Regions from separate parts of the Streptomyces sp. NPDC001220 genome, predicted to be linked through region 1. Evidence: riboswitches for the same ligand, from Rfam matches in the RefSeq annotation. Region 1 holds a riboswitch; the other holds the start of a gene.

Region 1 (6,658 bases):
CCGTACGACGCTGGCGCTCCTTGAAGTCCTCCGAGGCGGCGACCTTGAAGGAGACCGCCTTCGCCGCGATCACGTGCTCCAGGGGACCGCCCTGGAAGCCCGGGAAGACGGACGAGTTCAGCTTCTTCGCGAAGGCCTGGCGGGCGAGGATGATCCCGCCGCGGGGACCGCCGAGGGTCTTGTGGGTGGTGGAGGTGACCACGTCGGCGTACGGCACCGGGTTCTCGTGCAGGCCCGCCGCGACCAGGCCGGCGAAGTGGGCCATGTCGACCCACAGGTACGCCTCGACCTCGTCGGCGATCCGCCGGAACTCGGCGAAGTCCAGCTGGCGCGGGTACGCCGACCAGCCGGCGATGATCACCTTCGGCCGGTGCTCCTTGGCGAGCCGCTCCACCTCGGCCATGTCGACGAGACCGGCGTCGTCGACGTGGTAGGCGACGACATCGAACTGCTTGCCGGAGAAGTTCAGCCGCATGCCGTGGGTCAGGTGGCCGCCGTGCGCCAGGTCCAGACCCAGGATGGTGTCGCCGGGCTGGGCCAGCGCGAACAGGGCCGCCTGGTTGGCGGAGGCACCGGAGTGCGGCTGCACGTTGGCGTACTCGGCGCCGAACAGCTCCTTCACCCGGTCGATGGCGATCTGCTCGGTGACGTCGACGTGCTCGCAGCCGCCGTAGTAGCGGCGGCCCGGGTAGCCCTCGGCGTACTTGTTGGTGAGTACCGAGCCCTGCGCCTCCATGACCGCGACCGGAGCGAAGTTCTCCGAGGCGATCATCTCCAGGGTGGACTGCTGGCGCGCCAGCTCGGCGTCGACCGCCGCCGCGACCTCGGGGTCGAGCTCGTGCAGGGGCGTGTTCAGAACGGACATCTGTTTCTACGACTCCTCAGCCGGCGGTGAAGGCGGTGTACTCGTCGGCGGAGAGCAGGTCGGCCGGCTCGTCCGCGAAACGCACCTTGAACAGCCAGCCGCCCTCGAAGGGGGCCGAGTTCACCAGGGACGGGTCGTCCACGACGTCCTCGTTGACCTCGGTGATCTCGCCGGTGACCGGCGAGTAGAGGTCGGAGACCGACTTGGTCGACTCCAGCTCGCCGCAGGACTCGCCCGCGGTCACGGTGTCGCCGACGGCCGGGAGCTGGACGAAGACGACGTCACCGAGCGCGTTGGCCGCGTGCTCCGTGATGCCGACCGTCGCCACGCCGTCCGCGGCGGCCGACAGCCACTCGTGCTCCTTGCTGTAACGCAGCTGCTGGGGGTTGCTCATGGCCTGAATTCTCCTGTACGCGGGGGAGTGGTGGTGAAAGAGGACTGCTGGAAACACGCGTGAGCAGCGGAAATGTGCGCAGGGTCACGCGCCGCCCGGCTCAGTGTCTCCTTCTGGGTCTGCTTCGGGGTCTACTTCTGGCGCTTGTAGAACGGCAGGGCCACGACCTCGTACGGTTCGTGGCTGCCCCGGATGTCCACGCCGACACCCGCGGTGCCCGGCGCCGCGTGCGCCGCGTCGACGTACGCCATGGCGATCGGCCTGCCCAGCGTGGGGGAGGGGGCACCGGAGGTGACCTCGCCGATCACCGCGCCGTCCGCGACCACCGGGTATCCGGCGCGCGGCACCCGGCGGCCCTCGGCGACCAGGCCGACCAGCACCCGCGGCGGCTCGGCCGCGGCACGGTCGGCGGCCTCCCGGAGCGCCTCGCGCCCCACGAAGTCGCCGTCCTTCTCGAACTTCACCACCCGGCCGAGGCCGGCGTCGAAGGGGGTCAGCGAGGTGGTCAGCTCGTGCCCGTAGAGCGGCATGCCGGCCTCCAGGCGCAGGGTGTCCCGGCAGGACAGCCCGCAGGGCACCAGGCCCACCGGGGAGCCCGCCTCGGTCAGCGCCTGCCACACCTGCACCGCGTGCTCGGGCTTCACGAACAGCTCGAAGCCGTCCTCGCCGGTGTAGCCGGTGCGGGCGATCAGTGCCGGAACCCCGGCGACGGTGCCGGGCAGCCCGGCGTAGTACTTCAGGCCGTCCAGGTCGGCGTCGGTCAGCGACTTCAGGATCCCGGGCGACTCCGGTCCCTGGACGGCGATCAGCGCGTACGCGTCCCGGTCGTCCCGTACCTCGGCGTCGAAGCCGGCGGCACGCTCCGTCAGCGCGTCGAGGACCACCTGGGCGTTCGAGGCGTTGGCCACGACGAGGTACTCGGTCTCGGCCAGCCGGTAGACGATCAGGTCGTCGAGGATGCCGCCGTCGGCCCGGCAGATCATGGTGTAGCGGGCGCGCCCGACGCCGACGGAGGCGATGTTGCCGACCAGGGCGTGGTTCAGCAGAGCGGCCGCCTGGGGGCCGGTCACGGCGATCTCGCCCATGTGGGAGAGGTCGAAGAGCCCGGCCCTGGTCCGCACGGCGACGTGCTCGTCGCGCTCGGATCCGTAGCGCAGCGGCATGTCCCAGCCGGCGAAGTCGGTCATGGTGGCGCCGAGCGAGCGATGCAGGGCATCGAGCGCGGTACGGCGGAGTCCAGCGGAATCGGAACTGCTCATCGGTCGGTCGTCTCCCAAAGATCCCAGGGCATGACAGGCGAGGTCTGTCCTCCCCATCTGTCATCGGAACCTGAGAGGTTCGCCCTGACCACATCGGTGGTCACGGCTTGCACCTTGGGTGGGGCCACCGACACGGCGGCCCGCTTTTCAGATGTGCCTCGCCCGCGCGGTAACGGGGCCTGAGAGATTCAAGGGAGGGACTTGCTCCTTCGGCGCCCCAGCGAAGGCTGCTGGGGACTCTCCCGCGCGGATTCAAACGGCCGGTATGCAGTTGGCGGGCACATCATTGCATGCCGGGCGGAGCTTTGTAACAGGCCTGTGGCCGGAAGGGGACGGAACCGCGAGACACCGTGCATTACCTTCTCTTTACGTTAAGTGGGGAGAACCTTTCCTGAACCCCCAGGGAGGACGATCACGGTGACAAGGACCACGGCATACGCGACGACGACGGGTATCGCCCTGCCCGGGCAGCCGGCGGCCCCGGCCCGCGAGCGGTGCGGGGAGCTCCCCCACGCTCGGCTGCGCTCGCGCGGGGGGACGCCCGTGGCACCGGTCGTCCGTGACCTGCGCGAGCGTGCCGGCCGCAGCCCGCACGGCCTGCTCTTCGGCCCCCGTGACCTGGTCGTGGTCACCGGGCTGCCGGGCAGCGGCAAGTCCACCCTGATGCACCGCACCGTCCAGGGCATCCGGATCGACTCCCAGGACACCCGCGACCGCTGGGACGGCCGCCTGGCCCGCCTCCTGCCGTACGCCCTCTACCGCCCGCTGGTCCGCCTCGCGCACTACGCCGGACTGCGCCGCGCGCTGCGCACCGGCGAGGCCGTGGTGGTGCACGACTGCGGCACCCAGGCCTGGGTGCGCGACTGGCTGGCCCGCGCGGCCCGCCGCCGCGGCGGCACCCTGCACCTGCTGCTCCTGGACGTCACCCCCGGCACGGCACTGGACGGGCAGCGCGAGCGCGGCCGGGGCGTCTCCCGGTACGCGTTCCTGCGCCACCGTCACGCCGCCGCCCGCCTGGTGCGCGCGGTGGAGAAGGGCGGCCTGCCCCAGGGCGTCGGCTCGGCGGTGCTCCTCGACCGGGACGCGGCGGACGTGCTGTGCCGGATCGCCTTCCGGGAGGCGGAGAAGCTCGCCGGGTGAGGCCTTCCGGGAAGCCGGGCGGGTCACGGGGTGAGGCATTGTCACAGCCACCCGCTAGCCTTTTCGGACTCAGCAGCAGCGGTTTCCAGCAGGCGGTAGGCAGATGGACTATCCGGCGGACGTCCCCGCGGACTTCCCGGCACAGGCGCACCCCCACCCGCACGGCGGTTGGCCCGGCAACGAGCTGGAGGAGGTCCTGTCGGCCTCCCTCGGCGTCCCCGCGGCCGCGGGCCGGCTCATCGAGGTACTGGGCCGCAGTTTCCTGTGGATCCCGTTGCCGGAGGGCGGCGGCCCGCACAGCGGCCCGCTGGATCTGCCCACCACGGAGATCGAGGGCCGGGTGTACGTCCCGGTCTTCAGCTCCGAGGAGCAGTTCCGCCAGGTGGTCGGCTCCCATCTGTCGTACACGATCGCCCCGGCCGTCGAGTTCGCCCGCGGTCTGCCCCCGCAGGTCGGCATCGCCGTGAACCCCGGGGGAGTGGTGGGTGTCCCGCTGCCGCCGGAGGCGGTCGCCGAGCTGTGCCGTTCCGGCCGCAGCGAACTGGACGGCCCCGCCTCGGGCGGCCGGGTCCGGCTCTTCGAACCCGACTGGCAGGACGACCCGATGGACTTCCTGGCCGCGGCCTCCGCCGAGTTCGCGGAGACCGGCGTGGTCGCCACGGCCCGCCGCTGCCTGGCCGTGGTCGAGACGGCGGACCCCGTCATGTTCGTGGGCGTCGAACTCTCCCAGTGGGAGGGGGACATCAGGGCGCTGCCCCTGGAGGCGCTGGGCAGGGCCCTCGGCCGGGTCCCGGTGAAGTGGCCGGTGAACCTGGTCCTGCTCGACGTGGCGGACGACCCGGTGGGCCACTGGATGCGGGAGAACGTCCGGCCCTTCTACCAGTACGGCCACTAGGGACGCCCTGAGGGCAGCCGACCAGGGGCGCGGGGCGGTGCCGAGCTGCGGCTCCGCCGCGCGGCGCGACCGGCCACCGGCCGGGCCCAGCCGCCGACGGACCATCGGCCTCCACCCCCTCGGCGCTTAAGCTGTCTCCAAACGCGGGGCGACCTCCAACGCGGGGCAACTCAATGAAGGGGCGGTAACACGTGAGCGCCAGCGGCACCGCGGCGACCGGACAGGTCGAGCACATGCTGCGCCAGGTAACCCCCGGGCGCTACGACGCCTACGAGGCACTCCTCCGCGCCCTCGCCACGCCCTCCTCAGGCCAGATCTGGATGCTGCTCTGGCACGGCCAGGGCGGCTCCCCCGACGCCCAGTACGGGAACATGGAGGTCGACGGCCACGGTTACGCCCCCTGCGTGACCTCGGCCCAGGAACTGTCGGCGAGCGGCTGGAACCGTTCGTACGAGGTGGTCGACGGCCTCGACGTGGCCCGCACGCTCTATCCCGACCACTTCGGGCTGTGGCTCAACCCGCACGCCCCGGGCGGTGGTGTAGGCATCCCCTGGCTGGATCTGCGCCGGATCGCCACCGGCCTGGACCGCCAGCCCGCGGGACCGCTGCGGCTCGCCGAACCGGCCATCGAGATCCCGCAGTTCTATGCGCTCCTGTCGCAGAACGCCCACCGTACGGCCGCGGTCCGCTCACTGCGGCGCGCCTGGGTGCAGCCGGCGCTCGGGGCGCCGTATCTCGCGATCGGGCTCGACGTGTACGACACGTCGCCGCCGGCCGTGGACTCGGTGCGGGCGATGATGCAGCAGTCCATCGGGGCGGTGCCGGACGGGCTGCCGGTGTCGACGGTCGCCATGACCGACGAGTACGACCCGGTGGTGCTGTGGATGCGGGCGACCGCCCAGCCGTTCTACAACCGCGAGGCCCACGCGGCCCTGCCACCGGCACCGGCCGCGGGGTACGGCTATCCGCCGGCCCCCGGCGGCTACTGAGAGCACCGCTCCTGGGGAACTTCCGCAGGCCGCGGCCGTGTCGAATGCCTCTGTTGTCTTTTTTTGGGACGGGAGCAGGCTCGCCGCATGCTGTGATCTGGGTCACGCGACACTCGGCGATCCTGGGCGCGGAAGTGCGCCCGCGGCCGGGTCTCCGCGTGTAGACCAGGGGATTTGACCCGATGATATGACCTCTTGTCAGGCTTGCCCCTGTCCGACAGGTGTTACCCGTCGTTCGGATAACGAAACTTCATGCTCGTATCACGGTTGCGCATCCATTCACCGCCAACTCTGGTAACCGGTCGCCGCAGCATTGAAGACTCGCGCTCCAAGGGGTGTTCATCCCTGACCAGGAGAGAGCGATCATGCCGCTACCAGCGGCAAGTGCAAGCCGGCTACAGCCGGTTGAGAGGGGTCCCTGCCAGATGACGGCACCATTGCACGAGCCGACCGCGGAAGCGGCCCCGAGCGCGGCCGAAGAAGCGGCGGTTGTCACCGCCGGCGACAAGGCCGTGCAGGGGCGCTCCCTGGGCCGGATCGCCTGGGAGCGCCTCAAGCGCGACAAACTCGCCCTCTCGGGCGGCGTCGTCGTGCTCCTCCTCATCCTGGTCGCCGTTCTCGCCCCAGTGATCGCCAACCTGATCGGGCAGGATCCGGACACCTTCCACGAGGGCCTGATCGACCCTCTGTTCGGCACCCCCAAGGGGTCGTTGGGCGGCATCAGCGGCGACCACCTGCTGGGCGTCGAGCCCGTCAACGGCCGCGACATCTTCGCGCGGATCCTCTACGGCTCCCGGATCTCGCTCCTTGTCGGCTTCCTGTCCGCGATCGTCGCCGTCGTGCTCGGCACCGTCCTCGGCATCCTGGCCGGCTTCTTCGGCGGCTGGGTCGACTCGGCGATCAGCCGCGTCATGGACGGTCTGCTGGCCTTCCCGCAGCTGCTCTTCATCATCGCGCTGGTCTCCGTGATGCCGAACGAGATGCTGGGCCTGAGCGGGTCCAGCGTGCGTGTGTTCGTGATGATCCTGGTCATCGGCTTCTTCGGCTGGCCGTACATCGGACGCGTGGTGCGCGGACAGACCCTCTCGATGCGTGAGCGCGAGTACGTCGAGGCCG
Region 2 (6,658 bases), on a different contig from region 1:
CAAGGCGGTCTGAGGTCCCGGCCCGACCTCCCTCGAATCTCCTGAGCCCGCTGGGATGCCCCGGCACGGTCGTGTGCCGGGGCGTTGTCAGTGGTGTGGTGCAGCATCGGAGATGTGAGAAACGCGCCCACGATCCTGCATCTCGACATGGATGCCTTCTACGCCTCGGTGGAGCAGGCATCCAAGCCGAGTCTGCGCGGGAAGGCCGTGGTCGTGGGCGGGCTCGGACCGCGCGGTGTGGTGGCCACCGCGTCGTACGAGGCCAGGGTGTTCGGGGTGCACTCGGCGATGCCGATGGCGCAGGCGCGCAGGCTGGCGCCGAACGCCGCGTATCTCGTGCCGCGCTTCGGGCTGTACCGGTCGATCAGCGAGCAGGTGATGGCGCTGCTGCACGAGCTGTCGCCGCTGGTGGAGCCGCTGAGCCTGGACGAGGCCTTCGTGGACCTGGAGGCGGGTGAGGTGGCCTGGGACGGCGGGTCGGCGCGTCTGGTGGGGGAGAAGCTGCGCGCGGACATACGGAGCGCCACAGGGCTCTCCGGGTCGGTCGGGCTGGCCGCCTCCAAGATGCTCGCGAAGATCGCCTCCGAGCAGGCCAAGCCGGACGGGCTGGTGCTGATCGAGCCGGGCACGGAGCGGGCGATGCTCGGGCCGATGCCGGTGCGGACCCTGCCGGGCGTGGGGCCGGCGACCGGGGACCATCTGCGGCGGGCCGGGATCACCACGGTCGACGAGATCGCCGAGGCGGGCGAGGACGAGCTGGTACGGCTGCTCGGCAAGGCCCACGGGCACGCGCTGTACGCGATGGCGCTCGCGCACGACGAACGGCCCGTGGTCGCCGAGCGGGGGGCCAAGTCGGTCTCCGTCGAGGACACCTACGACGTGGACATCCATGACCGGATGCGGGTGGGGATGGAGGTGCAGCGGCTGGCCGACCGGTGCGTGCGCAGGCTGCGGGCGGCCGGGCTGTCGGGGCGGACCATCGTGCTGAAGGTACGGCGCTACGACTTCTCGACGCTCACCCGGTCGGAGACGCTCAGGGGGCCGACCGACGATCCGGCGGTGGTGCGGGAGGCGGCCGCGCGGCTGCTGGACTCGGTGGACACGACAGGGGGTGTGCGGTTGCTGGGCGTGGGTGTGTCGGGGCTTGCCGACTACACCCAGGAGGATCTGTTCGCGCAGGCGGCGGCCGGGGAGGGGGCCGAGTTCACCGCGGAGCCGGTCGCCGAGGCGGAGCCGACCGCCGAGGCGGAGCCGGCCGCCGAGCGGCGGTGGCCCGCCGGGCACGACGTGCGGCATGCGGGGTACGGACACGGATGGGTGCAGGGGAGTGGGCTGGGGCGGGTGACCGTGCGGTTCGAGACGCCGGGGGAGGTGGAGCCGGGAAGAGTGCGGACTTTTTGGGTCGACGACCCTGAGCTGGAGCCGGTGGATCCGTTGCCGCTGGTGCCGGGATGACGGCCGACGGTGTGTGCGGGCCGGTGGGGGGCTGATCGCGCGGTTCCCCGCGCCCCTTACGGGGCGCTGAGGCCGCCGCTCGACCCCACCCCGGCCCGCGGTCAGGTGCCGGTGTCCTCCGTCCCCGCCAGTTTGCCGAAGTCGTGGTCCGGGTGGTCGGGGGGTGGGGCGGTCGTGTCCAGGCCGTAGTGGTGATAGAGCTGGAGTTCCTGCTCAGGGGAGAGATGGCGGCCCACCCCGAAGTCGGGGGCGTCCTTGATCAGGGTGCGCTCGAAGGGGACCTGGAGGGTGCCCTCGACCAGCTCACTCGGCTCCAGGGGCACGAACGCGTCCCGGGAGAACAGGCCGGTGCGTATGGCCGCCCACTCCGGCACCCCGGTCGCGTCGTCGAGGTAGACCTCGTCGATCGTGCCGATCTTCGTGCCGTTGCGGTCGAACGCCTTGCGGCCGATCAGGTTGCGCGGATCGATGTCGGTCTGCACGGGCCCTCCACTTGGTCGCAACTCATCCGTAAGCACTACAAAAGAGCACATTGAAGGAGGCGGCCACTCGAAGACCCGTGCGTTGCCCTCGCTGGTAGGCTGGCAAGCGGCTGCTGACCCCGTGCGGGAGAGTCCTCCGGACAGACCGGAGGCGCCGAAGGAGCAAATCCTCCCCGGAATCTCTCAGGCTCACGTACCGCACGGACGAGGTCACTCTGGAAAGCAGGGCGGGCGTCCACGACGTCCGCTCTCACCGACGGTGAAAGCCGGATCCCCTGGGCATCCGGCGAAGCTCTCAGGTTGAGATGACAGAGGGGGAGGCCGTCGGGGTGCCCGTGCCGGGGTACCCCTCGAAGGTCGCGTCAGACCAGGAGGCCTCCGCAATGACCGCCCAGCGTGTTCCGCTCTCCGAGCTAGAGCAGGGAATCCCCTTCGAGCAGCGCCATATCGGGCCCGACCACGAGGCCCGGGCCAAGATGCTCGCCCAGGTCGGGTACGGCTCGCTCGACGAGCTGACCGCCGCCGCCGTGCCGGACGTCATCAAGAACGCCGACGCTCTGGAACTGCCGGGCGCGCGCACCGAGGCCGAGGTGCTGGCCGAGCTGCGGTCGCTGGCCGACCGGAACCAGGTGCTCGACTCGATGATCGGTCTGGGCTACTACGGCACCTTCACGCCGCCCGTCATCCTGCGCAACGTGATGGAGAACCCCGCCTGGTACACGGCCTACACCCCGTACCAGCCGGAGATCTCCCAGGGCCGGCTGGAAGCGCTGCTGAACTTCCAGACCGTGGTCGCCGACCTCACCGGACTGCCCACCTCCGGTGCCTCGCTGCTCGACGAGGGCACCGCCGCCGCCGAGGCCGTGGCCCTGTCGCTGCGCATGGGCAAGAACAAGAAGGGTGTCTTCGTCATCGACGCGGACGCCCTGCCGCAGACCATCGCCGTGATCCAGACCCGGGCCGAGCCGACGGGGGTCGAGGTCGTCGTCGCGGACCTCAGCGACGGCATCCCGGCCGATCTCGCCGCGCGCGAGATCAACGGCGTGCTCGTCCAGTACCCCGGCGCCTCCGGTGCCGTACGCGACATCAAGCCGCTCGTCGACCAGGCGCACGAGCTGGGCGCGCTGGTCACCGTCGCCGCGGACCTGCTCGCGCTGACCCTGCTGACCTCGCCGGGTGAGCTGGGCGCCGACATCGCCATCGGTACGACCCAGCGGTTCGGTGTGCCGATGGGCTTCGGCGGGCCGCACGCCGGCTACATGGCGGTACGCGAGAAGTTCGCGCGCAGCCTGCCCGGCCGGCTCGTGGGCGTGTCCGTGGACGCCGACGGGCACCGGGCCTACCGGCTCGCGCTGCAGACACGTGAACAGCACATCCGCCGGGAGAAGGCCACCAGCAACATCTGCACCGCGCAGGTGCTGCTCGCCGTGATGGCCGGCATGTACGCCGTCTACCACGGACCCGAGGGGCTGCGGGCCATCGCCCAGCGGACCCACCGCTACGCCACGATCCTGGCCGCGGGGCTCACCGCCGGCGGGGTCGAGGTCGTGCACGGCGCCTACTTCGACACCCTCACCGCGCGCGTGCCCGGCAAGGCCGCCGAGGTCGTCGCGGCCGCCCGGCAGAGCGGTGTCAACCTGCGGCTCGTGGACACCGACCACGTCTCCATGGCCTGCGACGAGACCACCACGCGGGCCCAGCTGGGTGCCGTGTGGACGGCGTTCGGGGTCGAGGGCGACGTCGAGGCGCTGGACGCGGTCGCCGCGGACACGCTGCCCGAGGCGCTGCTGCGCGAGGACGGCTACCTGGGCCACCCCGTCTTCCACGACCACCGGTCCGAGACCGCGATGCTGCGCTACCTGCGCCGGCTCGCCGACCGGGACTACGCGCTGGACCGGGGCATGATCCCGCTGGGCTCCTGCACCATGAAGCTCAACGCGACCACCGAGATGGAGCCGGTCACCTGGCCCGAGTTCGGCCAGCTGCACCCCTTCGCGCCCGCCGAGCAGGCGCAGGGCTATCTGACGCTCATCCGTGAGCTGGAGGAGCGGCTCGCCGAGGTCACCGGCTACGACAAGGTGTCGCTCCAGCCCAACGCCGGGTCGCAGGGCGAACTGGCCGGGCTGCTCGCCGTACGCGCCTACCACCGGGCCAACGGCGACGAGCAGCGCACCGTCTGCCTGATCCCCTCCTCCGCGCACGGCACCAACGCCGCCAGCGCCGTCATGGCCGGGATGAAGGTCGTCGTCGTGAAGACCGCCGAGGACGGCGAGATCGACGTCGAGGACCTGCGGGCGAAGATCGAGCAGCACCGCGACCAGCTCGCCGTGCTGATGATCACGTACCCGTCCACGCACGGCGTGTTCGAGGAGCACGTCGCCGACATCTGCGGTCAGGTCCACGAGGCCGGCGGCCAGGTGTACGTCGACGGCGCCAACCTCAACGCCCTGGTCGGGGTCGCCAAGCCGGGGCACTTCGGCGGCGACGTCTCGCACCTGAACCTGCACAAGACCTTCTGCATCCCGCACGGCGGCGGCGGTCCGGGTGTCGGTCCGGTGGCCGTCCGGGCTCACCTCGCGCCGTACCTGCCGAACCACCCGCTCCAGCCGGCCGCAGGACCGGCGACCGGCGTCGGACCGATCTCGGCCGCGCCGTGGGGCTCCGCGGGGATCCTGCCGATCTCGTGGACGTACGTCCGCCTGATGGGCGGCGAGGGTCTCAAGCGCGCCACCCAGGTGGCCGTGCTCAGCGCCAACTACGTCGCCAAGCGGCTGGAACCGCACTACCCCGTGCTCTACACCGGCCCCGGCGGGCTGGTCGCCCACGAGTGCATCATCGACCTGCGGCCGCTGACCAAGGCGACCGGGGTGAGCGTCGACGACGTCGCCAAGCGGCTCATCGACTACGGGTTCCACGCGCCGACGATGTCCTTCCCGGTGGCCGGCACGCTGATGATCGAGCCGACCGAGTCCGAGGACCTCGGTGAGCTGGACCGGTTCTGCGAGGCGATGATCGCCATCCGGGCGGAGATCGACAAGGTCGGGGCGGGGGAGTGGCCGGCCGAGGACAACCCGCTGCGGGGTGCCCCGCACACGGCCGCCGCGCTCGGCGGGGAGTGGGAGCACGCGTACTCGCGCGCGGAGGCCGTCTTCCCGGCCGGGGTGTCCGCCGCCGACAAGTACTGGCCGCCGGTGCGCCGGATCGACCAGGCCTTCGGTGACCGGAACCTGGTGTGCTCCTGCCCGCCGCTGGACGCGTACGAGGACTGATCCGCGGCAGTACGGATGGATGTGACTGGCAGAGGCCCCGCTTCGGCGGGGCCTCTCGCGTGTGGCCCCTCGCGTGTGACCTCTGGTGTGTGGCTCTACGCCGGGTAGGCGTGGGTCTGGGTCGCCTTCACCGTCGCCCACACCGGGGTGCCCGGGTGCAGGTCCAGTTCGGCCGCCGCGACGGTGGTGAGGTCGGCGGCGAGGGACAGTTCGCCGGTCAGGTCGGCGCGGATCCGGTCGCCGTGGATCTCCAGGCCGGCGACCTCGCAGCGCCACAGGTTGCGGGCGCTGGTGCCGGTGGGGCGGTCCCGGAAGAGGGTGACGGCGCTCGGCGGGAACGCGACGAACACGTCACCGGCGAGATCCTCCGTGGTGGCGACCGCGGTGCCGGTGTCCAGCCTGACCACGTGGCCCCCTGCCTCGGCCCGGCCGCGGTAGAGGTTGAGGCCGACCAGGTGGGCGATGTAGTCGGTGCGCGGGTGGCGGGCGATGTCGGCGGGAGTGCCCTGCTGGACGATCCTGCCGTGCTCGATGACGATCAGGCGGTCGGCCAGCACCATGGCGTCCAGCGGGTCGTGCGTGACCAGGACCGCCACGGCCTCGAACTCGGCCAGGTGGCGGCGGAGCTGGGAGCGCACGTCCAGGCGGGTGCGGGCGTCCAGGGCGGCGAGCGGCTCGTCGAGGAGGAGCAGGCGGGGGCGGGTGGCCAGGGCGCGGGCCAGCGCGACGCGCTGGGCCTGGCCGCCGGACAGGCGGCGGGGTTTGGCGCCGCCGTGGTCCGCGAGGCCCATGCGGTCCAGCCAGGCGGCCGCCTGGGCGCGGGCCTCCGCCTTCGTCGCGCCATGGCAGCGGGGGCCGAAGGCGACGTTGTCGAGGGCCGTGAGGTGGGGGAAGAGGAGGTAGTCCTGGAAGACGACGCCGACCGGGCGGGATTCGGGCGGCGTGCGGTCCAACTCCTGTCCGTCCAGGCGGAGATGACCGGCGGTCAGGGGAGTGAGGCCGGCCAGGGCGCGCAGCGCGGTGGTCTTGCCCGCGCCGTTGGGCCCGAGCAGGGCGACCACCTCGCCGGGGGCGGCGGTGAGGGTGATGTCGAGGTGGAAAGCGGGGCGGGTGACGACCAGACGGGCGTCGAGGCCGTCGGTGTTCCCCGGACGGGTGGGAGGAACCCGGCCTCCGGCCGGATCGTGTTTCCCACCCGCACCACCCGTGCGGGGCCCGGTGTCAGGGGCGGGTGGCCCCTGCGGGGGCGGTGCGCCGTCGGCGGCTGCGGCCGGGGTGTGGGGCGCGTCCGGGTGGTGGGTGTTGTCCGGGGTCGTCATGAGGCGGTCATCCAGCGGTCGCGGAGGCCTGCGAGGACCGCGATCGAGACGGCCAGCAGGACCAGGCTGAGGGCGATCGCCGCGTCGGGGTCGTTCTGGAGGGCCAGGTAGACCGCGAGCGGCATGGTCTGGG

Evidence for each region. Region 1 has a riboswitch for glycine ahead of gcvT (glycine cleavage system aminomethyltransferase GcvT). Riboswitches for the same ligand answer to the same signal wherever they lie in the genome.
Region 2: it holds a riboswitch for glycine, as region 1 does, so the genes downstream of both, gcvP (aminomethyl-transferring glycine dehydrogenase) here and gcvT (glycine cleavage system aminomethyltransferase GcvT) in region 1, are expected to answer to the same signal.

The regions. Positions count from the first base shown of each region.
Region 1 covers NZ_JBSFJE010000017.1:39,926-46,583, forward strand. Annotated here, with positions in the region: gene glyA (serine hydroxymethyltransferase) at 1-865, opposite strand, end outside; gene gcvH (glycine cleavage system protein GcvH) at 882-1,259, opposite strand; gene gcvT (glycine cleavage system aminomethyltransferase GcvT) at 1,391-2,518, opposite strand; glycine riboswitch at 2,566-2,675, opposite strand; glycine riboswitch at 2,676-2,773, opposite strand; gene ACWDGI_RS34275 (AAA family ATPase) at 2,930-3,658, shown strand; gene ACWDGI_RS34280 (enhanced serine sensitivity protein SseB) at 3,762-4,553, shown strand; gene ACWDGI_RS34285 (enhanced serine sensitivity protein SseB C-terminal domain-containing protein) at 4,745-5,542, shown strand; gene ACWDGI_RS34290 (ABC transporter permease) at 5,968-6,658, shown strand, end outside.
Region 2 covers NZ_JBSFJE010000012.1:8,923-15,580, forward strand. Annotated here, with positions in the region: gene ACWDGI_RS27135 (MerR family transcriptional regulator) at 1-13, shown strand, start outside; partial or broken gene ACWDGI_RS27140 (DNA polymerase IV) at 115-1,644, shown strand; gene ACWDGI_RS27145 (PRC-barrel domain-containing protein) at 1,557-1,937, opposite strand; glycine riboswitch at 2,052-2,146, shown strand; gene gcvP (aminomethyl-transferring glycine dehydrogenase) at 2,321-5,206, shown strand; gene ACWDGI_RS27155 (ABC transporter ATP-binding protein) at 5,302-6,525, opposite strand; gene modB (molybdate ABC transporter permease subunit) at 6,522-6,658, opposite strand, start outside.